DNA from 3 places in the Arthrobacter sp. B2I5 genome. Region 1 is predicted to be linked to each of the others. Evidence: predicted binding sites of a transcription regulator. Region 1 holds the regulator's gene; each other region holds the start of a gene.
The links. The regulator Rex, encoded in region 1, represses fermentation and respiration genes when NADH is low (regulators of the CRP and FNR family bind a similar motif). The targets are predictions, from matches to a motif close to CTTGTGAANNNNTTCACAAG.
Positions count from the first base shown of each region.

Region 2: the regulator Rex is predicted to act here: its motif matches at 3,258-3,277, upstream of araB (ribulokinase).
Region 3: the regulator Rex is predicted to act here: its motif matches at 2,053-2,072, upstream of QFZ60_RS08140 (glyceraldehyde-3-phosphate dehydrogenase).

Region 1 covers NZ_JAUSYF010000001.1:589,059-596,903, reverse strand. The annotation lists gene QFZ60_RS02800 (cytochrome c biogenesis protein ResB) at 1-1,083, opposite strand, end outside; gene QFZ60_RS02795 (cytochrome c biogenesis CcdA family protein) at 1,083-1,838, opposite strand; gene QFZ60_RS02790 (TlpA disulfide reductase family protein) at 1,848-2,426, opposite strand; gene QFZ60_RS02785 (histidine phosphatase family protein) at 2,462-3,142, opposite strand; gene QFZ60_RS02780 (YceI family protein) at 3,357-3,905, shown strand; gene QFZ60_RS02775 (hypothetical protein) at 4,144-4,962, shown strand; gene QFZ60_RS02770 (redox-sensing transcriptional repressor Rex) at 5,029-5,733, opposite strand; gene QFZ60_RS02765 (glutaredoxin family protein) at 5,854-6,108, opposite strand; gene QFZ60_RS02760 (HAD family phosphatase) at 6,187-7,005, shown strand; gene QFZ60_RS02755 (30S ribosomal protein bS22) at 7,129-7,227, opposite strand; gene QFZ60_RS02750 (helix-turn-helix domain-containing protein) at 7,379-7,591, opposite strand; gene QFZ60_RS02745 (3-deoxy-7-phosphoheptulonate synthase) at 7,746-7,845, opposite strand, start outside.
Region 2 covers NZ_JAUSYF010000001.1:3,580,213-3,588,057, forward strand. The annotation lists gene araA (L-arabinose isomerase) at 1-610, opposite strand, end outside; gene QFZ60_RS16625 (L-ribulose-5-phosphate 4-epimerase) at 642-1,358, opposite strand; gene araB (ribulokinase) at 1,355-3,115, opposite strand; gene chvE (multiple monosaccharide ABC transporter substrate-binding protein) at 3,383-4,510, shown strand; gene mmsA (multiple monosaccharide ABC transporter ATP-binding protein) at 4,617-6,146, shown strand; gene mmsB (multiple monosaccharide ABC transporter permease) at 6,151-7,431, shown strand; gene QFZ60_RS16650 (MFS transporter) at 7,502-7,845, opposite strand, start outside.
Region 3 covers NZ_JAUSYF010000001.1:1,689,191-1,697,035, forward strand. The annotation lists gene QFZ60_RS08120 (zinc ribbon domain-containing protein) at 1-151, shown strand, start outside; gene QFZ60_RS08125 (YaaA family protein) at 231-995, opposite strand; RNA gene rnpB (RNase P RNA component class A) at 1,053-1,439, shown strand; gene QFZ60_RS08135 (TspO/MBR family protein) at 1,485-2,018, shown strand; gene QFZ60_RS08140 (glyceraldehyde-3-phosphate dehydrogenase) at 2,288-3,766, shown strand; gene QFZ60_RS08145 (hypothetical protein) at 3,842-4,051, shown strand; gene QFZ60_RS08150 (HNH endonuclease family protein) at 4,179-4,976, shown strand; gene def (peptide deformylase) at 5,015-5,587, opposite strand; tRNA gene QFZ60_RS08160 (tRNA-His) at 5,721-5,793, opposite strand; gene orn (oligoribonuclease) at 5,924-6,553, opposite strand; gene mptB (polyprenol phosphomannose-dependent alpha 1,6 mannosyltransferase MptB) at 6,708-7,845, shown strand, end outside.

The DNA of each region.
Region 1 (7,845 bases):
CTGGGCATCCGGCACCTTGATGACCACGGAGGAGTAGTAGTTATCGCCCTGCAGTTTGGCCACCACCGGGCCCTGCATGGCCACGTTGCCGGCTCCGTCCCGGATGGTCACCACCGGTGCGTAGCCGTTGCCGGTGAGGTAGATGCTGGTCCCGCCCAGGGTCACGGGATCGTTGACCTTCAGGATTTCCTGCTTGGGCGGGGCGTCCGGGTTTTCCTTGGTGGTGACGGTGGCGGCGAAGTCGATGGGCTGGCCGAACTTGCCCCTGGATTCGCGGTCGAACGTGATGTTGAACTTGTCCAGCTGGAGCGAGTACGGCTGTAGCTGGCTGGACTGGAAGTTGGTGCCCGGGTTGAACTGGTCGTAGCCCACCAGGGTGTTCACGAACGTGTCGCCTTCCACCAGGATGCGCTGGCCGCTGTACCCGAACAGGCCGCCCGCGGCCACGGCCACCAGCACGCCGATCAGCGAGGTATGGAAGACGAGGTTGCCCACTTCCTTCATGAAGCCGCGCTCGGCGCCAAGGGATGGCCGGTCGCCGTCGGCGTCCCTGACCTCCACCCGGTAGCCGCGCCTCCGCAGCAGCCCTGCCGCACCGTTGATGGCGTCCGACGCCGGGATCCCGGCTCCGGCGGGGATCACCAGGGTGCCGTATTCCGGCAGCCGGGAGAGGCGCTGCGGCGTGCGCGGCGGCTGGGAGCGCATGGCCTTGTAGTGGGCGATGGCGCGCGGCACCACGCAGCCGATCAGCGAGATGAACAACAGAAGGTAGATCGCTGAGAACCAGGCCGACGAGTAGACATCATAGAGCTGCAGGGAGTCCAGCAGCTTGCCGTAGTCCGGGTGGTCCTTGATGTACTGGGTCACCACCGCCGGGTTGGCCGGCCGCTGCGGGAACAGGGAGCCGGGGACGGCGGCGACGGCGAGGAGCAGCAGCAGGAACAGCGCCGTGCGCATGCTGGTCAGCTGGGTCCAGGCCCACCGCAGCATGCCCCTGGGCCCCAGGGCCGGAAGGGCGGCCTGGGCTTTAGCCTCCGCAACGGGGGCGGATTGCTTCTTCTTTACGTTCACACGCTCGCTCATCAGATCGGCAACTTCACGTCGGTTTGGAACCAGTACTGCAGCCCTGTCACCCAGGTCCCCCAGACGCCGGTGGCCATCAGCAGCCCGAGCACCACCAGGATTCCGCCGCCGGTCCGCTGGATGGCCAGCCGGTGCTTGCGGAAGAACGCCATGACGCCCATCCCCCGGCGAAGGGCCAGCGCGATCAACAGGAACGGAATGCCCAGCCCCAGGCTGTAGACGAACGCCAGGAAGGCGCCCTTGGCCGCGGAGGATCCGCCGGAAAGGCTCAGCAGCTGGACGGCTGAATAGGTGGGGCCGATGCACGGCGCCCAGCCCAGCCCGAAGGTCAGGCCCAGCAACGGCGCCCCCCAGAGCCCGGCCGGTGGTTTGGCATGGATCTTCGCGTCCCGCTGGAGCCAGCTGAAGCCGCCCATGAAGACGATGCCCATGATGATCACCAGGACGCCCAGGAGCTGGGTGATCCACGCGTTCTGGCTGCCGGTGATCAGGGTGCCCAACTGGCCGAAGGCGCCGCCCAGCAGGACGAAGATCACCGAGAAGCCCAGGACGAACAGCCCGATCCCTGCCAGCATGCGGCCACGTTTTTGCTTTTGCAGGTCCACGCCGCTCAGGCCCGTGACGTAACCGAGGTAGCCGGGAACCAGTGGAAGGACGCAGGGGGAAAGGAAGGAAACCAGTCCGGCGAGCAGTGCCACCGGAATGGCCAGCAGGATGGAGCCGCTGAGGATGGCTTCAGCAAAGGGGCTGTTCACGGTCCCGCCCTACTCGGCCACGGCGGCGCTGATGAGGGCTTTCAGGGTGCCCTTTTCAATCTCGCCGAGGACGCGTGAGGCCACCCGTCCCTGCTTGTCCAGGACCAGGGTGGTGGGCACGGCGCCGGGCGGCACCAGGCCGGACACGGACAGCAGGACGCTGCCGTCCTTGTCGTCAAAGCTCGGGTAGGTCAGGTTAAAGGTCTTCTCGAACGCCTCCGCCGTGGGCTTTTCGTCCCGGAGGTTGACGCCGAAGAACTGGACACCCTGGTCCTTGAACTCCTGGTGCAGTTCTTCGAGCAGCGGTGCCTCCACCCGGCAGGGGGCGCAGGCGGCGAACCAGAAGTTCAGGACGCTGACCTTGCCCTGGAAGTCGGCGGGGGTTACTGCGGTGCCGTTGAAAAGCGCACCCTGGATCTGCACGGCTTCCTTGCGGTCCCCGGCCGCGAACTCGGTTACGGAGCCGTCACCCGCCACGTAGTTCTTGTTGTCCCCCGCCTTGGCCTGCTTGGCCAGCGCATCCTCCTGGGCACAGCCGGACAGGCCCAGGGTCAGTGCGGTGAGGGCCATGCCGCCGGCAGCGAGCATGCTCCGGCGCGAGGGAAGGTTGTTGCTGCTCACGGTCAGGCTCCAGGGGTGCTGGCGGCACCGGGAAGAAGGGATGCCGCGGGTTCGCTGTACTCGACCCGCAAAAGCGAGCCGTCGTCGTCGAACACCAGGGACGTAACGGATGTCAGGGTGCACTCGCGCTTGCGCGGATCGTGCCACAGGGGCCGGCCTTCGGCGCTCAGCCGGGCCGTCCAGATGGGCAGCTGGTGGCTGACCAGGATGGCCTCGGGCCCCCGGGCGCCGAAGTCGCCTGCAGCCAGTTCGATGGCCCGCAGCCGGGCGTCCTGTGCAGCGGCGGCCACCCTCGCGGCCTGCCGCTTGTACGGTTCACCCCACGACGGGCGCAGCGGGTTGACCAGCCGCGGCCAGTGGCGGGGCCGCCGGAGCTCCGCCTTGGTGACCTTCATGCCCTCGAAGTAGTTTTCGGCTTCGATGATCCGCTCATCGGTGTGGATCTGCAGGCGCAGGGCTTCCGACGTCGGCCGCGCCGTTTCCTGCGCACGGTCCAGCGGGGAGGCGGCGAGGTACGTGATGCGGGCCCCGAGTTCGGCGCGCTGCCGGAAGTGTTCTGCGAGCGTCCGGGCCATCTCCTGCCCCAGTTCGGAGAGATGGAATTCGGGAAGCCGCCCATAGAGAACGCCGTCGGGATTATGGACCTCGCCGTGGCGGAGCAGATGGACAGTGGCTTGGGGCATGTTTACCAGTTTCTCAAAGATGGCGTGCGATCCGAAATCTTCCGCACATGCTTTCTACAAACAGTAGAACTGAAGTTTTTGAAGAAATGTTCCGGAGCCGGGAACAAAACATGCAAACGCATGTTTATACTGGATGCAGCAGGTTAGTTGAGGCTTCAACAGATGAAGGTTCAACCGCGCAACCAGCCCGCATACCTATACAAGGAGCAACATCATGGCACTTCCCGCAGACGTCACCACCGGTACCTGGACCCTGGACAACTCCCACAGCGAGATCGGCTTCACGGTCCGCCACGCCGGCATCAGCAAGGTCCGCGGCCAGTTCAAGGAAGCCGCCGCCACCCTGGACCTGGCCCAGGATGTTGCCGACTCCACCATCAACGCCACCATCCAGACCGCCAGCTTCGATTCCGGCGACGTCAACCGCGACGGCCACGTCAAGGGCGAGGACTTCTTCGACGTGGAGAAGTTCCCCGAGATCTCCTTCGTGTCCAACGGCCTGGTGGCCAAGGGCAACAGCTACGAACTCACCGGCGACCTCACCATCAAGGGTGTCACCCGCCCGGTGACCCTGGAAACCGAATTCAACGGCGTTGCCGTTGATCCGTTCGGCAACACCCGCGCCGGCGTCTCCGCCGAGACCACCATCAGCCGCAAGGACTTTGGCCTCACCTGGAACGCGGTCCTGGAAGCCGGCGGCGTGCTGGTCAGCGACAAGGTTGCCATCAACCTGGAACTCGCCTTCATCGCTCCCGCAGCATAATTTCACCCCCTCAGGGGCACACCCCGGCACCAGGCCTACCCGCCTGGCGCCGGGGTCCCCTTGTTTAACGGCAACTGTTTAACGGCAACTGTTTAACGGCAACCACCTGCGCCAATAGCGGTGGAATCACCCACAACGCGGCCTGCCGGGGGTACGGTGGACTTAAGCCATGCTGGGGGGAAGGCAGAGGACCGATTCCCGGCAGCCTACCCGGATCCCAACCTGCAGAAGGAACGCCATGAGTACTCCTCCCGTCCCGCCACCCGCGCCCCAGGACCCCCATTCCGGCAACGGCCAGCCCGGGCATGACCAGTCCGGCAACCAATCCGGAGACCAGCAGCCCCGCTACGGCCAGAACGCACCCCAGTATGGCCAGAACGCCCCGCAGTACGGGCAGAACGCGCCCCAGTACGGCTCCCAGCCGCCGGCAGCGCCCCAGTACGGCCAGAATGGGCCCCAGTATGGGCAGAACCCGCCCCAGTACGGCTCCCCCTATGGCCAGAATGCGCCCCAATATGGGCAGTCGCCGTATGGCCAGTCCCCCTACGGCCAGTACCCTTCGGAGCAGCCGCAACCCGCCGGCGCCAACGGAATCCCGCAGCTGGTGAACATCTCCTTCTGGCTGCTCATCGCGTCAGCCGTCATTTTCGTCGTCGCAATGCTCACCGGCCTCAGCCAGCTGGACGACCCCGCCTACCGGCAGGCCTTTGAGCAGCAGATGGAGGCCGGCGGCGCCACCGGAGTCACCTATGACGACATCCAGGGAGTCATTGCCGGAACCCTGGTGGTGTTCGCCATCATCGGCGTGGCCCTCTACCTGCTGGTGGCCTTCTTTGTCCGGAAGGGCAAGAACTGGGCGCGCATCCTGGGCACCGTGTTCGCTGCGCTGTCAGTACTGGGCCTCTTCGGTCCCCCCAGCCTGGGCACGATCGGAACGCTCCTGGGAATCGCGGCCATCGTGCTGCTCTACCTTCCCGGGGCCGCCCCGTACTTCCGGAAGCAGCAGCCGTTCGCCAACCCGTACTCGGGCGGCTTCGGCAATCCGTACGGACGGTAGCGGTACCCGCGCTGACAGTCAGGCGGCCCGGGATGCATCGCATCCCGGGCCGCCTGCTTTAAACTGCTAGGCCGTCTGCCCAGGCGTCTGGGCCCGTTGTGCGTGGTAGGCCAGGATCTGGAGTTCGGTGGCCATGTCCACCTTGCGGAGGTTCACGCCTTCGGGAACCTGCAGCATCACGGGTGCGAAGCTCAGCACGCTGTGCACGCCTGCCGCCACCACGCGGTCGCACACCCCCTGGGCCACCGCGGCAGGAAGGGCCAGCACCACCATGTTGGCCCCCGTACGGTGCAGGACGGTTTCAAGGTCTGCCACGTCGCTGACGCGCAGCCATCCCACCTCGTTGCCCACCACCATCTGGTCGGCGTCGAAGATGGCCACCACGTCGAACCCCCGCGATTCAAAGCCGCCGTAGCGCGCCAGCGCCTTGCCCAGGTTGCCGGCGCCCACTATGGCCACTTTCCAGTCGTGGGTCAGTCCCAGGGCAGCGGCAATGTGGCGGCTGAGGTACTGCACCTCATAGCCAACACCCCTGGTCCCGTAGGACCCCACATGCGACAAGTCCTTGCGCAGTGTTGAGGAACTGACGCCTGAGGCTTCCGCCAGGGAGTCGGAGGAAACGCGCTCCACGCCCTCGGACAGCAAGGTGTTCAGGGCGCGGAGGTAAATGGTCAGCCGGGCCACGGCGGCAGGAGGTATCTGCTTGGCGATTGGGCCCGTGGCATCCGGAAGGTCCGGGACAGGCTGGGGCGTTGAACCCAGGGATGTCACCCGCACCTCCCTTGCGTCGCGTTGTGAGTCCACTCTAGGTCCCTGCCGCTCATGGCTTCAAAACCCGGGCCATCGAAAAACCGCGGCGTCCGGGCATCTGATGTCACTGCCGCCACTCCCCTACTGGGCCATGGCGCGCTGCAGCACGCGTTCCAAGCGGGCCTCGTCGATCTTCCAGAAGTCGCGCTGCACGCCGTCCACCAGCACTACGGGGATTTCCTCGGCATAACGCTCACGCAGGTCGGGCTGGTTGTCCACCTGCTCTTCGCTCCACGTCAGGCCCAATGTGGCAGTGACCCGGGCGACGGCGTCGCGCGCCTCCTCGCAAAGGTGGCAGTCAGCTTTGGTGACCAGGACGACGCGGGGTGTAGCCATGGCTTAACGGTATCGCCGTTCGTGGCGTGCCGGTGACGCCGACGGCGGCTGGCCACTGGATTGACTAGACTCGAGTCCATGCCCGAGGAGAAATACGTCGCCGTAGTCACGCGGCCGGTTGCTGCGCCGCAGCCGGGCGAGGCGGCGTTTTTCGATGTGGACAATACCTTGATGCGTGGCGCCAGCCTCTTCCATGTGGCGCGGAAGATGCACCAGCGCGGAGCCTTCACCCTGAGGCAGGCGGCTGGTATGGCCTGGCAACAGTTCAAGTTTGTGGCCCGCGGAGAGAACATGGATGACGTCCACGCCGTCCGCGACTCCGCCCTGACCCTGGCAGTGGGCATCAGCGTGGACGACATCAAGGCGCTGGGCGAAGAAGTCTACGACGAAATGATTGCGTCGCGGATCTGGCCGGGCGCCAAGGCCCTGGCCGAGCAGCACCTGAGGGTAGGCCGCCGCGTCTGGCTGGTGACGGCCACCCCCATCGAAGTGGCCACCGTGATCTCCACCCGGCTGGGACTGACCGGAGCCCTGGGAACCGTGGGCGAGGTTTCCGACGGCATGTACACGGGCAGGTTAGTGGGAGACATCCTGCACGGCTCGGCCAAGGCCGTGGCCGTCCAGGCCATCGCGGACGAGGAAGGCCTGGACCTGAAGCGCTGCTGGGCCTACAGCGATTCCTACAACGACGTTCCGCTGCTTTCGCTGGTGGGCCACCCGGTGGCCATCAACCCGGACGCCAAGCTGCGCCGCCACGCGCGTGACCACAACTGGCCGGTTTACGATTTCCGCGCCGGCCGGCGCGCCGCCACCTTTGGGCTCAAGGCGGCCACCTTCGGCGGAGCCGTTTACGGCCTTTGGAAGGGCTTCGCCCGCATCCGCGGCCCCCGCATCTAGGTAGCAGCAGATGTCGTTATGAGCCCCCATAACGACATCTGCTGCTACCTAGTTGGGCGGGGGACACAGAAATGCCCGCCGCCATGAAAGGCGACGGGCATTTCCACGCTGTTCGAAGTATGTCTACTTCTTGTTACGGCGCTGGTGACGGGTCTTGCGAAGCAGCTTGCGGTGCTTCTTCTTGGCCATACGCTTGCGACGCTTCTTAATAACTGAACCCACGAAAGTTCCTTACAAACTAGATGCAGTACCTGTCTGATGGAGAATGTCCGTGGACAGAGCTACGAACTGAACAACTGACAGATTCTTACAATGACGTAAAACGTTCCTTAACAGGGTACCGCTTATCGGGAGCGGCTCAGGACAGGCCGCCTCAGGCGGTCTCGGTGTGGCCGTCCACCACAGCACCCTTGAGGTACTGTTCAACGGCGTTTTCGGGGACCCGATAGGAGCGGCCGAAGCGCACTGCCGGCATTTCGCCGGAGTGGACCAGGCGGTAAACAGTCATTTTGGAGACTCGCATGACCTCGGCTACTTCAGCCACGGTCAGGAACTTCGCGTTGGAGAAGTTCTGTTCTGCCGACATTTCCCTATTTTCCTTTGCTGACGGATGGACAACAGTGACCCCAGGTACGTGCCAATGCGGTGTTCCGATGCTGAGCCATCCACCAACCACCTAAAAAGATACTCTAGATGTTCCTGTGGCAGATGTGAAAGTAGTGCTTCCCCTATTTCACCCCCTAATTTGACTGCCGCCGCCTCCGTGCCGATGCCGCCAGCTGCCCAAGGACGGACGCGGAAACGTCCCAGTCCATGCAGGCATCCGTGACGCTTTGCCCG
Region 2 (7,845 bases), 3.0 Mb from region 1:
CCGCTTCGGTCTTGTCGCCTTCGGTGACGGCCACGTTGCGCATGTTGTCGCCGAAGCGGGTCAGCTTCAGGGTCCGCACGGCGGCCCAGCCGGCGGCGGCGCGCTGCCAGGAACCCACTTGGCGTGCCACCTCAGGATTGGAGACGTGCCCGACGACGGTCTTTCGGGCGATGCCCAGGCGGGACTGGATGTATCCGAACTCGCGGTCGCCGTGCGCGGCCTGGTTCAGGTTCATGAAGTCGAAGTCGATGTCCGCCCACGGCAGGTCCCGGTTGGCCTGCGTGTGCAGGTGCAGCAGGGGCTTGCGCAGCAGGTCCAGGCCCTGGATCCACATCTTGGCCGGGCTGAACGTGTGCATCCAGGCGGTGACGCCGATGACGGAATCATCCGAGTTGGCCTCAAGGGCGGTGCGGCGGATGGCGTCAGAATCGGTGAGGACCGGCTTCCAGACGATCTTTACCGGGACGGCGGAACTGGCGTTGAGCTGGTTGGCGATCTCCTGCGACTGGGCGGCAACCTGTTTGAGGACTTCCTCCCCGTACAGGTGCTGGCTGCCGGTGAGGAACCAGACCTCGTAACCGTCGAGGGAGGTGTTTGCTGCGGTGCTCATGGATTCTCCTGGAAGTTATTGGGTGACGGCGTTACTGGCCGTAGACGTTCTGGTAGCGGGCGTAGAGGGAGTCGATGGAGCCCTGGTCGATGGGCAGCGGTTCACCGAGCTGCCGCGAGATGTGCACGGTGCGGGCCACTTCCTCGCACATCACGGCCGCTTTCACGGCAGACCGGGCGTCCTTGCCGATGGTGAACGGGCCGTGGTTCTGCATCAGGACCGCCGGGGAATTGGAGTTCTTCAGCGTTTCCACGATGCCGTGGCCGATCGAGTCGTCCCCGATCAGCGCGAACGGGCCCACGGGGATGGAGCCGCCGAACTCATCGCCCATCATGGTCAGCACGCACGGGATGGCCTCGCCCCGGGCAGCCCACGCGGTGGCGTAGGTGGAGTGCGTGTGCACCACCCCGCCCACGTCTGGCATGTGGCGGTACACGTAGGCGTGCGCGGCGGTGTCCGACGACGGCGACAGCGCCGGATTGCCCCAATCGACAGTGCCGCCGCCACCGACGTTGGTGCCCCGCACGGGAGTGCCGTGCAGGTCGGTGACGATCATCTGCTCGGGAGTCAGGTCCTGGTAGGAGACGCCGGAAGGCTTGATGACCATCAGGTCGGTGCCCGGCACGCGGGCCGAGACGTTGCCCGCGGTCCACACCACCAGTTCGTAGCGGGTCAGCTCAGCATGCAGCGCACACACTTCCTCGCGGACCCGGGCAATGGCCTCCAGGATCCCTGCGTCGGTGCTCATGCGGACACCTCCACTGCTGCCTCGGTTGCAGAACCGGTGCCGGCCAGGACTGTCCGGTGCGCTCTGCGTTGGATGGCCTTAAGCCGGTGCATCACGTCATTGCCGCCGCGGCCGAAGTAGTCGTGCAGTGCCTTGTACTCCTGGAACAGCTCGTCGTACGCCGCAACGTTTTCCGGGATCGGGGTGTAGACCTCGCCGGGCTCGGCGCCCATGACGGCAGCGGCTTCGCGGATGTCCGCGTACTCCCCGGCGGCAACGGCGGCGTGGATGGCCGATCCCAGGGCCGGGCCCTGCTCCGAGCCGATGGTGGACAACTGCAGGCCGGTGGCGTCAGCGTAAATCTGCATCAGGAGCCTGTTCTTCAGCAGGCCGCCGGCCACGATGAACTCCTTCACCGGCACGCCGGCGTTACGGAAAGCGTCAACAATGGTGCGGGTACCGAACGCGGTGGCTTCCAGCAGGGCCCGGTACGTATCCTCGGGCCTGGTGGCGAGGGTCTGGCCCACCACAATGCCCGAGAGTTCGTGGTCCACCAGCACAGAACGGTTGCCCGAGTGCCAGTCAAGCGCAATCAGGCCGTGCTCCCCGATGGCCTGCCGCGACGCCAGGCCGGTGAGATACTCGTGGATTCCCACTCCAGCGTCCCGGGCCGCCTGATGGTATTCCGGCGGGACGCCGTACTTGGTGTACCAGCCGAAGATGTCGCCCACGCCGGACTGCCCCGCCTCGTAACCCCACAGCCCGGGAACGATGCCGCCGTCCACAGCCCCGCACATGCCCGGTACTTCATGCAGTTCGCTGCCGTTCATGACATGGCAGGTGGAGGTGCCCATGATGGCCACCAGCTGGCCGGACTCCACTGCCTTCGCAGCCGGTGCCGTGACGTGGGCGTCAACGTTTCCCACGGCCACGGCGATGCCCTCCGGCAGGCCGGTCCAGGCCGCCGCCTCCGACGTCAGGGTGCCGGCGGCGTCGCCCAGCCGTCCGATGGTGTGCTCGAGTTTGGAGCTGACAAAGTCCTTGAAGTCCGGGTTCAGGGCGGACAGGAACTCCTCCGACGGGTACCGCCCGTCCTGGTAGATGCCCTTGTAGCCGGCCGTGCAGGCGTTGCGGACGTAACGGCCGCACAGCTGCCAGACGATCCAGTCGGCCGCCTCCACCCAGTGGTCCATTTCGGCGTAGGCGTCCGGGTCCTCTTCCAGCAGCTGCAGGCCTTTGGCGAATTCCCACTCGGAGGAGATCAGGCCCCCGTACCGCGGAAGCCAGTCTTCGCCCCGTTCGGCCGCCAGCCGGTTGATCCGGTCCGCCTGCCCCTGGGCGGCGTGGTGCCGCCAGAGCTTTACATAGGCGTGCGGGCGGTTGGCATAGCCGGGCAGTTCGTTCAGGGGCGTGCCGTCAGCCTTGACGGGCACCATGGTGCAGGCGGTGAAGTCGGTTGCAATGCCGACGACGGCGGCCGGGTCGATCCCAGCGTCCGCCAGCGCGGCTGGGACCGCGTTGCGCAGGACGTCCCGGTAGTCGTTGGGCACCTGAAGTGCCCATTCCCCGGGAAGCCGTGCCCCGTCGTCGCCCGCTACATCTTTGGGCAGGGAGCCGGTCACCACTGCATGGGGATACTCGTGGACGGCGCTGCCAAGCTCCTTGCCGTCGCGGACGCGTACCACCACGGCGCGGCCTGAGAGCGTTCCGTAGTCCACCCCAATGACGCAGTGGTCGTGGCGGGGCTCGGAACTGGAAGTGAACAACGCATCTGGCATGGGGTTGCCTCCATCCGGGAGGCAAGGGCCTCATTACCGGGTTTTGTAGGGTCAGGGTCAAGCTACGTGCTGCAGCAAGTGTGAACGCTAACAAAGCAGAAGTCAATGAAGTCGAAAGAGTTTCGGGATTTCTGGGAGGATGCTCTTGTTAGCGTTCACAAATCAGTCTATATTGAACCGACACATCAACAATGTGGCCAGGACCGGGAGCGTCGCCGCTTCCCCGTCCAACAACACTTCGCGGCAATGCTGCCGCGGAAGGAGATAATGGTGAGAATCAAAAAACTCATGGGCGCGGTGGCCCTTGTCCTCGCCCTGACCGTGGGGGCTACCGGTTGTGGCTCCCGTGGCGGAACCAGTGAATCCAGCGGCGCGGCGAAGCCGGCCGACTCGCTGGTTGGCATCTCGATGCCCACCCAGACATCCGAACGGTGGATTGCCGACGGCGCCAACGTTGAGAAGTCCCTGAAGGACCTCGGCTACAAGACGGACCTCCAGTTCGCCAATGACGACATTCCAACCCAGGTCTCGCAGATCGAAAACATGCTGACCAAGGGCGCCAAGGCCCTGATCATCGCTGCCATTGACGGCACCACGCTGACCGACGTCCTGGCAAAGGCCAAGGAACAGAACGTGAAGGTGGTTGCCTACGACCGCCTGATCAACGGCACCGCCAACGTGGACTACTACACCACCTTCGACAACTACACGGTGGGCGTCCAGCAGGCCACCTCGCTGCTGACGGGCCTGGGCCTGGTGGATGCGAGCGGCAAGAAGGTGGAGGGCAAGGGGCCCTTCAACATCGAACTTTTCGCCGGAAGCCCGGACGACAACAACGCCAACTTCTTCTGGACCGGTGCCATGGACACCCTCAAGCCGTACATGGATGCCGGCACCCTGAAGGTTCCCAGCGGCCAGACCAAGTTTGAGCAGGCGGCCATCCTTCGCTGGCAGGCACCCGTGGCACAGAAGCGCATGGAGGATATCATCACCTCCGCCTACAGCTCGGGCACCAAGCTGAACGGCGTCCTTTCGCCGTACGACGGACTGTCGATCGGCATCATTTCCGCCCTCACCAGCACCGGCGGTTACGCCAAGGGAAGCCTGCCGGTGGTCACCGGACAGGACGCCGAAAAGGGCTCCGTGAAGTCCATCATCGCCGGCGAGCAGTACTCCACCATCTTCAAGGACACCCGCCAGCTCGGCGCGCAGGCTGTCAAGATGGTTGACGCCGTCCTCAAAGGCCAGGAACCTGAAACCAACGACACCAAGACCTACAACAACAAGGTCAAGGTTGTCCCGGCATTCCTGCTGAAGTCCGTGATCATCACCAAGGACAACTACAAGAAGGAACTGATCGACTCGGGTTACTACAAGGACTCCGACGTCAAGTAGTCAACGTCCGGGGGCTGTGGCCGGACCTCCATCCGGCCACAGCCCCGCCCGCAGCCTCCTGCACCAGCAGGAAGGCCAAGCTTCGACCAGTCAGTGGGAATTGACGATGAACACACCCATTCTTCAAATGCGAGGAATCACCAAGACGTTCCCCGGCGTGAAAGCGCTGCAGGACGTCACACTGGATGTGAACCGTGGAGAGGTCCACGCCATCTGCGGTGAGAACGGAGCCGGCAAATCAACGCTCATGAAAGTGTTGTCCGGCGTCTATCCACACAACACCTTCGACGGGGAAATCCTCTTCGAAAATGACCCCTGCAATTTCTCCAGCATCTCGGACAGCGAGAAGCGGGGCATTGTGATCATCCACCAGGAACTGGCGCTGAGCCCGTTCCTCTCCATCGCCGAGAACATCTACCTTGGCAACGAACAGGCCACCAACGGGTGGGTGGACTGGCGTAAGACCAACCTGGAGGCCGCAAAGCTGCTGGCCCGCGTGGGCCTCGATGAAAACCCTGTCACCCCCGTGCAGCACATCAGCGTGGGCAAGCAGCAGCTCGTGGAAATCGCCAAGGCGCTGTCCAAGGAAGTGAAGCTGCTCATCCTGGACGAGCCAACGGCCGCCCTCAACGATGAGGATTCCGGCCACCTGCTGGACCTGATCCTCCACTTGAAGGGCCAAGGGGTCACCAGCATCATCATCAGCCACAAACTCAATGAAATCCGCAAGGTGGCCGACGCCGTCACCATCATCCGCGACGGCAAGACCATTGAGACCCTCCGGCTCGATGAAGGCCAGATCACCCAGGAACGGATCATCCGCGGCATGGTGGGCCGGGACCTGGAGAGCCTGTACCCGGACCGCGAGCCGAACATCGGCGACGAGGTCCTCCGGATCGAAGACTGGTCCGTCCGGCACCCCCAGGACCACAGCCGCATGGTGGTCAGGAACGCCAACCTCCATGTCAGGAAGGGCGAGGTGGTGGGACTTGCCGGACTGATGGGCGCCGGGCGCACCGAACTTGCCATGAGCGTCTTCGGCCGCACCTACGGCACCGCCACGTCCGGCAAGGTCTACAAGTACGGCGAGGAAATCAACACCGCCACGGTCTCGGACGCCATCAGGCATGGCATTGCCTACGCCACCGAGGACCGCAAGCATTACGGCCTGAACCTCATCGAGGACATCAAGCGCAACATCTCCCTGGCAGCGCTGCGCAAGCTTGCCAAACGCGGCTTCGTGGACAAGAACCAGGAGACCGTGGTGGCCAACGGCTACCGGAAGAGCATGAACATCAAGGCGCCCTCGGTGGCTGCCATCACCGGGAAGCTCTCCGGCGGAAACCAGCAGAAGGTGGTGCTGAGCAAGTGGATGTTCTCTGACCCCGACGTGCTCATCCTCGATGAGCCCACCCGCGGCATCGATGTCGGCGCCAAGTACGAGATCTACACGATCATCGCCAAACTCGCGGCCGAAGGAAAAGCCGTGATCGTCATTTCCTCGGAACTTCCCGAGCTCCTGGGCATCTGCGACCGCATCTACACGCTCGCCGCCGGCCACATCACCGGTGAAGTGCTCATTGCCGAGGCCACCCAGGAAACCCTGATGCACTACATGACCAAAGAGAAGGAATAGCGAAATGTCCGCCTTACGAGAATCGCTCGGATTCCTCACAAGCCGCCTGCGCCAGGTTGGCATCTTCGTTGCCCTGATCCTGATCGTCCTGCTGTTCCAGGGGCTGACCGGCGGAATCCTGCTGGAACCGCAGAACGTGACCAACCTGGTGGTCCAGAACAGCTACATCCTCATCCTGGCCATCGGCATGGTGATGGTAATCATCGCCGGGCACATCGACCTTTCCGTCGGGTCCGTCGCCGGGTTCATCGGCGCCGTGGCCGGCGTCATGATCGTCCACTGGGGCTGGCCCTGGTGGGCGGCAATCCCTGCCTGCCTGCTGGTCGGCGCCCTTGTAGGCGCCTGGCAGGGGTACTGGATCGCCTACGTGGGGATCCCCGCCTTCATCGTCACGCTGGCGGGCATGCTGATCTTCCGCGGGCTGACGCTGATCACCCTCAAGAACCAGCAGATCACCCCCTTCCCCGCCGAGCTGCGCGCCCTGGGCGGCGGCTTCCTTCCCGACATCTCCGGCGGCACGTCCGTCCTGGAATGGCTCACTGTCATCCTGGGCGTCGGTGCCACGGCGGCCCTGCTGATCCAGGCCTTCAAGGAGCGCAGGATCCGCAGGAAGTTCGACCTCGAAAGCGAACCCCTGGTCTGGTTCATCATCAAGACCACGTTCACGGCCCTGCTTATGCTCATCATCACCTTCCTGCTGGCCTCCTACCGTGGCACGCCGATCGTCCTGGTGGTCCTGGCCGTGCTGGTGATCGCCTACACCGCCCTGATGAACAACAGCGTCTTCGGCCGGCACACGTACGCCATCGGCGGCAACCTGCATGCGGCTGAACTGTCGGGCATCAAGACCAAGGCCGTCACGTTCCGGCTCTTCGTGAACATGGGAGTGCTCTCCGCGCTGGCGGGCCTTGTCTTCACCGCCCGGCTCAACTCGGCGCAGCCCGCCGGTGGTACGGGCTTCGAACTGGACTCCATCGCCGCGGCCTTCATCGGCGGCGCCGCAGTCACCGGCGGCATCGGAACGGTGGCGGGAGCCATGATCGGTGGCCTGATCATGGGCGTGCTCAACAACGGTATGTCCATCCTGGGCCTGGGCACCGATTACCAGCAGCTCATCAAGGGCCTGGTCCTCCTTGTCGCCGTCGGGTTCGATATCTTCAACAAGAACCGCAGCGGAGGCGGCGGCGACCTTGGCAAGCGGTTCAAGCTGAAGACCACACCCCCGCCCGCGGAGGAAAAGCCGACGACGGCTGCCAGCGAAACGGTGGAGGCAGGCGTCAAGTAGGACGCGCTTTGAAGGCCCTTGGGCCCGGATTCATTTCGGGGCCAAGGGCCTTCACGTGCGTCCTGGCCCTTTAAGGCGCTGCCGCCAGTCCCGTGGCCACATCCGCCGGCGAGCGCCTGCGGCGGCTGAGGAGGATGAAGGGTGCCGCCAGCAGCTGCACCACGCCGCCCAGTGCCAGTGCCGCGGGATATCCGAAGACGTCGGCGGACCGGCCGAGCACCGGCTGCACCACCACTCCCCCGCTGGAGCCCATCAGCGAGGCGAAACTCAGGACGGTCGCCCGCTGCTTCGAGCCGATCATGTCATTCAGGTAGGCCTGGCGCACCGGGGTGCCGGCGGACCCCACTACGGCCCAGAGTGCCAGGAGCACCAGGGCCAGCCAGAAGATGTTGGTGGCCAGGAGCACCACCAGGA
Region 3 (7,845 bases), 1.1 Mb from region 1:
TGCGGCACGGCTGTTCCACGGCACCTCCGAAGCCTCCGGCATGAAGCTCAGTCCCGGCGATCTCGCGGAGATCAAGGCCGCGGCCGCGGACGACATCGTGTTCTGCCCGGATTCGGGCGCCATCCTGGTCCGTTCCGACGAGTGGGCCTGACCCAAGTAAGTAGCGCTAAATGTCGTTTTGACGGGTCAGAACGGCACTTGGCGCTACTCAGTTGGGTGGGGATGGGTGATCAGCCCGGCAGGATAATGTTCAGGGCGTGCGGCTTGCGGGCTGTGCCCGGCACCAGTTCGGCGTCCCATTTCTCCCGGGCAGCCTTCAAAAGGTCCGACGGCGCCGCCGGGGCTTTGCCGCGCCGCGACAGCAGGTGCCGCGCCAGTTCGCCCCGGGTGTGCTTGGCAAAGTGGCTCACCACCTTGCGGACTCCACCGGCTTCGGTGAAAACGTTCACCGTCACGGTTTGTCCCGGTGGCGGCGTCCAGGCGGCCGCGTAGGTGCTGGAGCGGCAGTCCACCAGCAGGTGTCCCTGGGCCACGCCGCCCAGAGTATGCCCAAGCTGTGCCTTCCAGAATGGAGCCAGCCGGCCGACGTCGGGCAGGGCCGTGCCCATGGAAAGCCGGTAGGCGGGGACGCTGTCGCCGAAGCGAAGGGCTCCCCACAGTGCGGAAATCACCAGGACGGACGCATCCGCCTTGCGCCGCTGGGCCGGTGTCAGGCTCCGGTAGCCCAGCGCGTCGTAAAGGACGCCCGAGTAGATGCTGTGGGCCGGCGCGGCCGGTTCGGCATGCAGGCGCGTATTGCGTTCAACATCTTCACGCAGCGAGGCCCCCACACCCAGCAGGGCCAGGGCGTCCTGGTGCGCGCTGGCCGTTCCCAACGCCTCCAGGACCTTGGCGCGGTACGGGTTGAGTTCCGGGAAGCCCAGCGAGGACCAGTCGACGGCGGGCCCGCGGAGCGCAGGTGTCTTGCCTTCGGAAGGGGGAAGCAGAATCAGCACCGTCCGATCCTACCGGCGACAAAAGCGGCCTGCGGGCGCCGGTAGACTGGTCGTGGATGGGACAGCCAGACGGCCGCGCGCCACGCAAGTGACTCGAGGAACGTCCGGGCTCCGCAGGGCAGGGTGGTGGGTAACGCCCACTCGGGGTAACCCGCAGGCCAGTGCCACAGAAAACAGACCGCCTGCATGTCCGGCTTTGGCCGGCAGGGCAGGTAAGGGTGAAACGGTGGTGTAAGAGACCACCAGCTTCCCGGGTGACCGGGAAGGCTAGGTAAACCCCACCCGGAGCAAGGCCAGACAGGACACGTTCGAGGGCTGCCCGCCCGAGTGTCCGGGTAGGCCGCTGGAGGGTGCCGGCAACGGTACTCGTAGATGGATGGCCGTCGCTCCCTTTCCGGCAACGGGAGGGGAGAACAGAACCCGGCGTACCGGCTGTCCCATCCGCACACCCGGTTTGACCACGAGCCGCCGTGTTGGGGATGCTGGACCGTGCCTGTAACTCCTGATCCCCGTCGCGCGGCCCGGGCGGGCGTCCCCGGCGTCCGTTCCCAGATCATCGCACTTGGCGGGTTCCTTGCACTGTCCGGCATTGCCTGGCTTCTCGCGTCGGTTCCGATCATCCTCAATTCCAACGGCTGGTATGCCGGTTCGGCGAAAGCACCGTGGATGCCGCCGACGTGGATGTTCCGGACCACCTGGATGCTGCTGTACACCGGGGTGGCGGCAGCCGCATGGCTGGTCTGGCGCAAGGGCGGCCTGACCGGAGGCGCCCGTGCAGGGTACGTCGTCCAGCTCCTCCTCAACGCGGCGTGGCCGGCGGCCTTTTTCGCCCTGTACCCGATGCTTGGTGCTGCCGCCCTGTGGGCCGCCTTCCTGGTCATCTGCGCACTCGCCGCAACCCTTGCCTTCCTGATCCTGCGGTTCGGGCCGGTGGACGCCCTCGCCGGTTTCCTGGTGCTGCCGTACTTTTCCTGGATCGTCTTTTCCGCCAGCCTGAACCTCTATTCAGCCGTCCACAACTAAAGCCCACAACGGCAGGACTGTGCGGGTCCGCGGCCATGTGAGTGATTTCACGCAGCGCAAGCGTGTTCCCTGCAGCCGGCCAAATTAGAATGGTTCACGGACGCAGGAGTTCTACCGCCGAAAGTTGCGTCCGCAGCCGGCGGTTTTTCTTTGCACGCGATCCAGGCGCCTGGGGGCCATCCCTGCAGGCGCCGGTGCCCCTGGACATCATCAGGTGGCCTACATCCGTGTACGAGGACGTACACGGCTGAACCGAGGAAGGTATTTCTGTGAGCCAGACGTCTGATTCTTGTCTTGATACGTGGATGGGCCGGGAGGCCCTCGCCGAGGCCATGATCCCGGTGATCGGCAGGCTGTACCGCGAAAACAACGTGGTGACCAGCATCCACGGCCGGAGCCTGATCAACAAGTCCACCATGAACATCCTCAAGGCACACCGCTTTGCGCGCCGGATGAGCAAGGACGAACTGCTCCTGGAGGACACGGCGCCCCTGCTGAACACGCTGGCCAACCTCGAGCTGGGCGCTGCCGCGATCGACATCGCCCGCCTGAACCAGAAGTTCAAGGAAGAAGGCAACGGCGCCACCCTGGAGGAATTCCTCCGCGCTGAGCTCGCCGAGATCGTGGGCAAGCGGGGCGGCGATGACCGCACCAGCACCGACGTCGTACTCTATGGCTTTGGCCGCATCGGCCGGCTCCTGGCCCGCATCCTCATCGAAAAGGCCGGCGGTGGCCATGGACTGCGCCTGCGCGCCATCGTTGTGCGCCGCGGCTCCGACAACGACCTCTCCAAGCGCGCCAGCCTGCTGCGCCGCGACTCCGTCCACGGATCCTTCGAGGGCACCATCCGGATCGACGAGGACGCCAACACCATTACCGCCAACGGCGTGCAGATCCAGGTGATCTACTCGAACGACCCCGCCACGATCGACTACACCGCCTACGGCATCAACAACGCCCTGGTGGTGGACAACACCGGCCGCTGGCGCGACGCCGAGGGGCTTTCCCAGCACCTGCAGAGCAAGGGCGTGGCACGGGTCCTCCTGACCGCACCGGGCAAGGGCGAACTCAAGAACATCGTCCACGGCATCAACCACCGCGACATCAACGATTCAGACCGGATCGTCTCCGCGGCATCCTGCACCACCAACGCCATCACCCCGGTGCTGAAGGCCATCAACGACAAGTTCGGCGTGGTGCACGGGCACGTGGAAACCGTCCACTCCTTCACCAACGACCAGAACCTGATCGACAACTTCCACAAGGGTGACCGCCGCGGCCGCTCCGCAGCCCTAAACATGGTCATCACCGAAACCGGTGCCGCCAAGGCGGTGGCCAAGGCCCTGCCCGAACTGCTCGGCAAGCTGACCGGCAGCTCCATCCGCGTCCCCACCCCGGACGTATCGCTGGCCATCCTGAACCTCAGCCTGGAAAACGGCACCACCAAGGACGAGGTCAACAACTACCTGCGTGAAATGTCGCTGCACTCGGACCTCCGCAAGCAGATCGACTACATCGACTCACCGGAGGTTGTGTCCACCGACTTCGTCGGCTCCCGCCGCGCAGGTATCGTCGACGGACTCGCCACGGTCTCCACCGACAAGAACCTGGTCCTCTACGTCTGGTACGACAACGAATTCGGTTACAGCTGCCAGGTGGTGCGCGTCATGGAGGAAATGGCCGGCGTGAACCCGCCGTCGTTCCCCGCCAAGGAAAGCGCCGCCGCCCTGGCCGCCATCGCCGTCTGACCAATTCCGCAGCCGTCCCGGGAATTCCCGGCTGGTTCTCTGGAATCAGCCGGGAAACCGGACCACACTGGTGGCATGGACAACGAATCGACGCTTCAGCACGACACCACCCTCGAACACGCCCTGGACGTGGCCAAGGCAAACCATAAGGAAGCAGTCCGGCTGCTCGAACGTGCCCGCGCCGCCCATAAGGCCGGGGATGTCAGCGAGGACCGCGTGCGCCAGCTCGAGGGACTGCTGGCCATTGCCGAGGAAGACCTTCGAAGGGTTACCAGGGAGCAGTAACCCGACGGCGGTGGCCATGGACGTGTGAGACATCACTCGTCCCCAACAGTGTGGATATCAGAGGACGGGCAAGCCCTTTGTCCTAGGCTCTTGGGGTGCCTGAATTTCCCCTGCCGGCGTCAACGCCATGACCGTCAGCTGGTCCGCCTACCGACGCGCCCGCCGCCGTTCCCGCCAGGCGTGGGCGCTGCTCGTGACGGCGGCTGTATGCGTCGTCGCCGCCTTGTCCTGGTTCTTTACAGCGGGACAGTTCGCGGCCGGCGGGCCGGCGCCGGAGGGACCGACGGAGGCGCCCGTCTTCAACGCCGCCTGGATGAAACCGGTCCAGGAACCCAACCCCGTGCCGGCGGGCACAGCCCTCGCCGCCCTGGACGGCCTGGCCGTGAAGGGCCGTGCACCGAACACCGGTTACAGCCGGGAGGCCTTCGGCCAGGCGTGGCTGGACGTTGACCGGAACGGCTGCGATACCCGCAACGACATCCTTCGCAGGGACCTTGCCGACGTGGTGTTCTCCGAAGGCTCCACGTGCAAGGTGACGGCGGGCCACTTCCGGGAGCCCTATACCGGCCAGGACGTGGACTTCCGCCGCGGTTCCGAAAGCAGCCGTGCCGTCCAGATCGACCATGTGGTGGCGCTGGGTGACGCCTGGCAAAAGGGAGCCCAGGGCCTGGGGCCGAAGGAGCGCCAGAGCCTGGCCAATGATCCGCTGAACCTCATTGCGGCGGACGGGGCGGCGAACCAGCAGAAGAGTGCCGGTGACGCCGCCACCTGGCTGCCGAAGAACACTGCGCTGCGCTGCCATTACGTGGCCCGGCAGATTTCCGTGAAGGCCGCCTACGGGCTATGGGTTACGGCAGCTGAGAAGGACGCCATGAAGAAGGTGCTCGGCTCCTGCCCCGGGCAGGAAACCATCACGGCCCGCTGACGGTCCCGGCCCGGAACGGGTTCAGCGGCGGGAAGGTGTCAGTGGCCGAACGGGTCCGGGTCCACTCCCGGCATCCACGTCAGCCCCGGCACGCCCCAGCCGTTCTTCTTGGCCTGCTTCATGGCCCTGCGGGAATAGCGGTCGATCAGCCGGTTGACATACAGTTTGCCGTCCAGGTGGTCGTATTCGTGCTGGATCACCCTGGCGAACCAGCCTGTTGCCTCGAACTTGACCGGGTTTCCAAAGCCGTCAAACCCTTCCACCCGTGCCCACTCGGCCCGCTTGAGCGGATACTGCTCACCGGGGAAGGACAGGCAGCCCTCTTCCTCCTCGTCGGGGTCGGGAGCGGCGCCGGAAACCTTCGACAGGGTCAGGACAGGATTCACCAGTACGCCGCTTGGGGGAGCGTCGTCGTCGTTGGCGTACTTGTACACGAAGATCCTCTTGCCCACGCCGATCTGCGGGGCGGCGAGGCCCACACCATGGGCAGCCTCGTTGGTTTCGAACATGTCGGCAATCAGGGTGCGCAGTTCATCGTCGAAGACCTCCACCTCGGCCGCGCGCCGGTGCAGGACAGGCTCGCCCCAGATGGTGATTGGCAGAACGGTCATATCAGTTGTCCTTCAACATTTCGCGGTGTCCCCGGTATTCCTGCACGTACCCCGGTGGGGCACAAAAAAGGAGGCCGCACCGGATATCCGGTGCGGCCTCCTTTTTTGACGGCTGCATGTGCCGCCCCGTGAGGGTGAGCGACGGGGGTTGAACCCGCGACCTCCTGGACCACAACCAGGCGCTCTGCCAACTGAGCTACGCCCACCATGTGCCTCAAGGGAAATCCGCTTTACCGGCTCCCTGGAAACGCAACTCAAATAGCTTACCTGCTCGAAAGGGGTGCTTTGTCCACTTTCAGCCTTTTGAAGCAAAATTTCACGGGAACATGGCGCAGATCACTTGCCCGGCTCTTCAACCGGCCCGCCGGCGGTGATCCCCCGGGCGATCTTTTGGGCCGTGGCACTGTCGGGCCCGGGCGCGGGGACGAACACGGCTTCCCGGTAGTACCGCAGTTCATCGATCGAATCCTTAATGTCCCCGAGGGCGCGGTGGCCGCCCTTCTTTGCCGGGGACTGGAAGTAGGCGCGCGCGTACCAGCGGCGCGACAACTCCTTGATGGTGCTGACGTCGATGACCCGGTAGTGGAGATGTTCCACCACGGCAGGCATGTCCCGCGAGAGGAACACCCGGTCCGTCCCCACCGAATTGCCGCCGAGCGGTGCTTTGCGCGGGTCCGGAACCCAGGCGGAGATGTACTCCATGACCGCGGCCTCCGCCTCCTCCATGGTCCTGCCGTGCGGAAGCTCCGCCAGGAGCCCGGACTTGGTGTGCATGTCCCGGACGAAGTCGGACATCTGGGCCACCGCGGTGTCGTCGGGTTTGATGACCACATCAACGCCGTCGCCCAGGATGTTCAGTTCCGAATCGGTGACCAGGGCTGCCACCTCGATGAGGGCGTCGTTCTTGATGTCCAGACCGGTCATTTCGCAGTCGATCCAGACGATTCGTTCGTTAGATATAGGCACCGGACCAGCCTACCGTTACACCTCCGGGCGCCTTGCCGATGCTAGGATTTCGGGTACGCGGCGGGTCGCCCCTCCGCCCTGAACCACCCTCCGCCGGCACCGCCCGGTCCGCCGGGCAAACCGCGGCAAACGCAAAAGATTGGACGATCCTGAGATGACGGCGCCTGTGCCCGCAACGGGGGAGATGGCGGCGGCCGGCTTTGCCGGGATGGGCAGTGCCGAGGTGGACAATCCACGCTCATCCCTGCTCGCCGGTTTCCTGGGCTCCATGTTCATGGTCATTGGATCCTTCGGCGTGGGCTGGCTGGCCCCTGTCTCGGAACTGCGCCGAATGCCCCTCTTCATCTGGATGCGCACTGAGGCCCCCGGCGTGGCTCTGTCCATTGTCCTGGTGGCGGCTGGGGGCATGCTGCTGGTCCGCGCCTGGCTGCGGCTCGGCCAGAAAGTCCGTGTATGGGGACCGCAGGCCCGGCGCGCCACCCTGGCCGCAGTGATGGCGTGGGGGCTCCCCATGATGTTCAGCGTGCCGCTCTTCAGCCGCGACGTTTACGCCTACATTGGGCAGGGCCGCCTGATGGTGGAGGGTTTCAACCCTTACGAGAACGGCATCTCCGCCCTGTCCAACTACTTCCAGCTCGGCGCAGACAAAATGTGGACCGAAGCCCCGGTTCCCTATGGGCAGCTGTTCCTGTGGATCGAGCAGTTCGTGGTGTGGGCCACCAATGTCCAGCCGGAGGCCTGCGTCATGCTGTTCCGGCTGGTGGCACTGGCCGGTGTGGTGCTGTGCGTCATTTACGTGCCCCGGCTGGCCGAGCTGCATGGGGTCAACCCGCACCGGGCCCTCTGGCTGACCGTGGCGAACCCGCTGTTCCTGACCAACTTCATCGCCAGCGTCCACAACGATTCCCTGATGATCGGGCTGGCCCTGGCAGGACTCTATTACTCCGCCACCCGCCGGGAGGTCCGGGGCATCGTGCTGGTGACCCTGTCCATCGCCGTGAAGCCCATCACCATCGTCTTCCTGCCGTTCATCGGCCTCCTGTGGGCAGGGAAGAACGCAGGCTGGCTGCGGAAGGGTGCCTTCTGGGCCCTGACGGCCGGCATCAGCCTGGCGCTCCTGACCGCGATGAGCATGGTCAACGGGTTCGGCTTCGGCTGGATCAACGGGTTGTCCGCTCCAGGCAGCATCTCCATCTGGTACGCCCCGGTGGGACTGCTCGGCATGGTGGTGGGGTCCCTGGCCAACGCGTTCGGACTGGACGGCTCCGTGCCCGCAGGCTGGGTGTTCGACG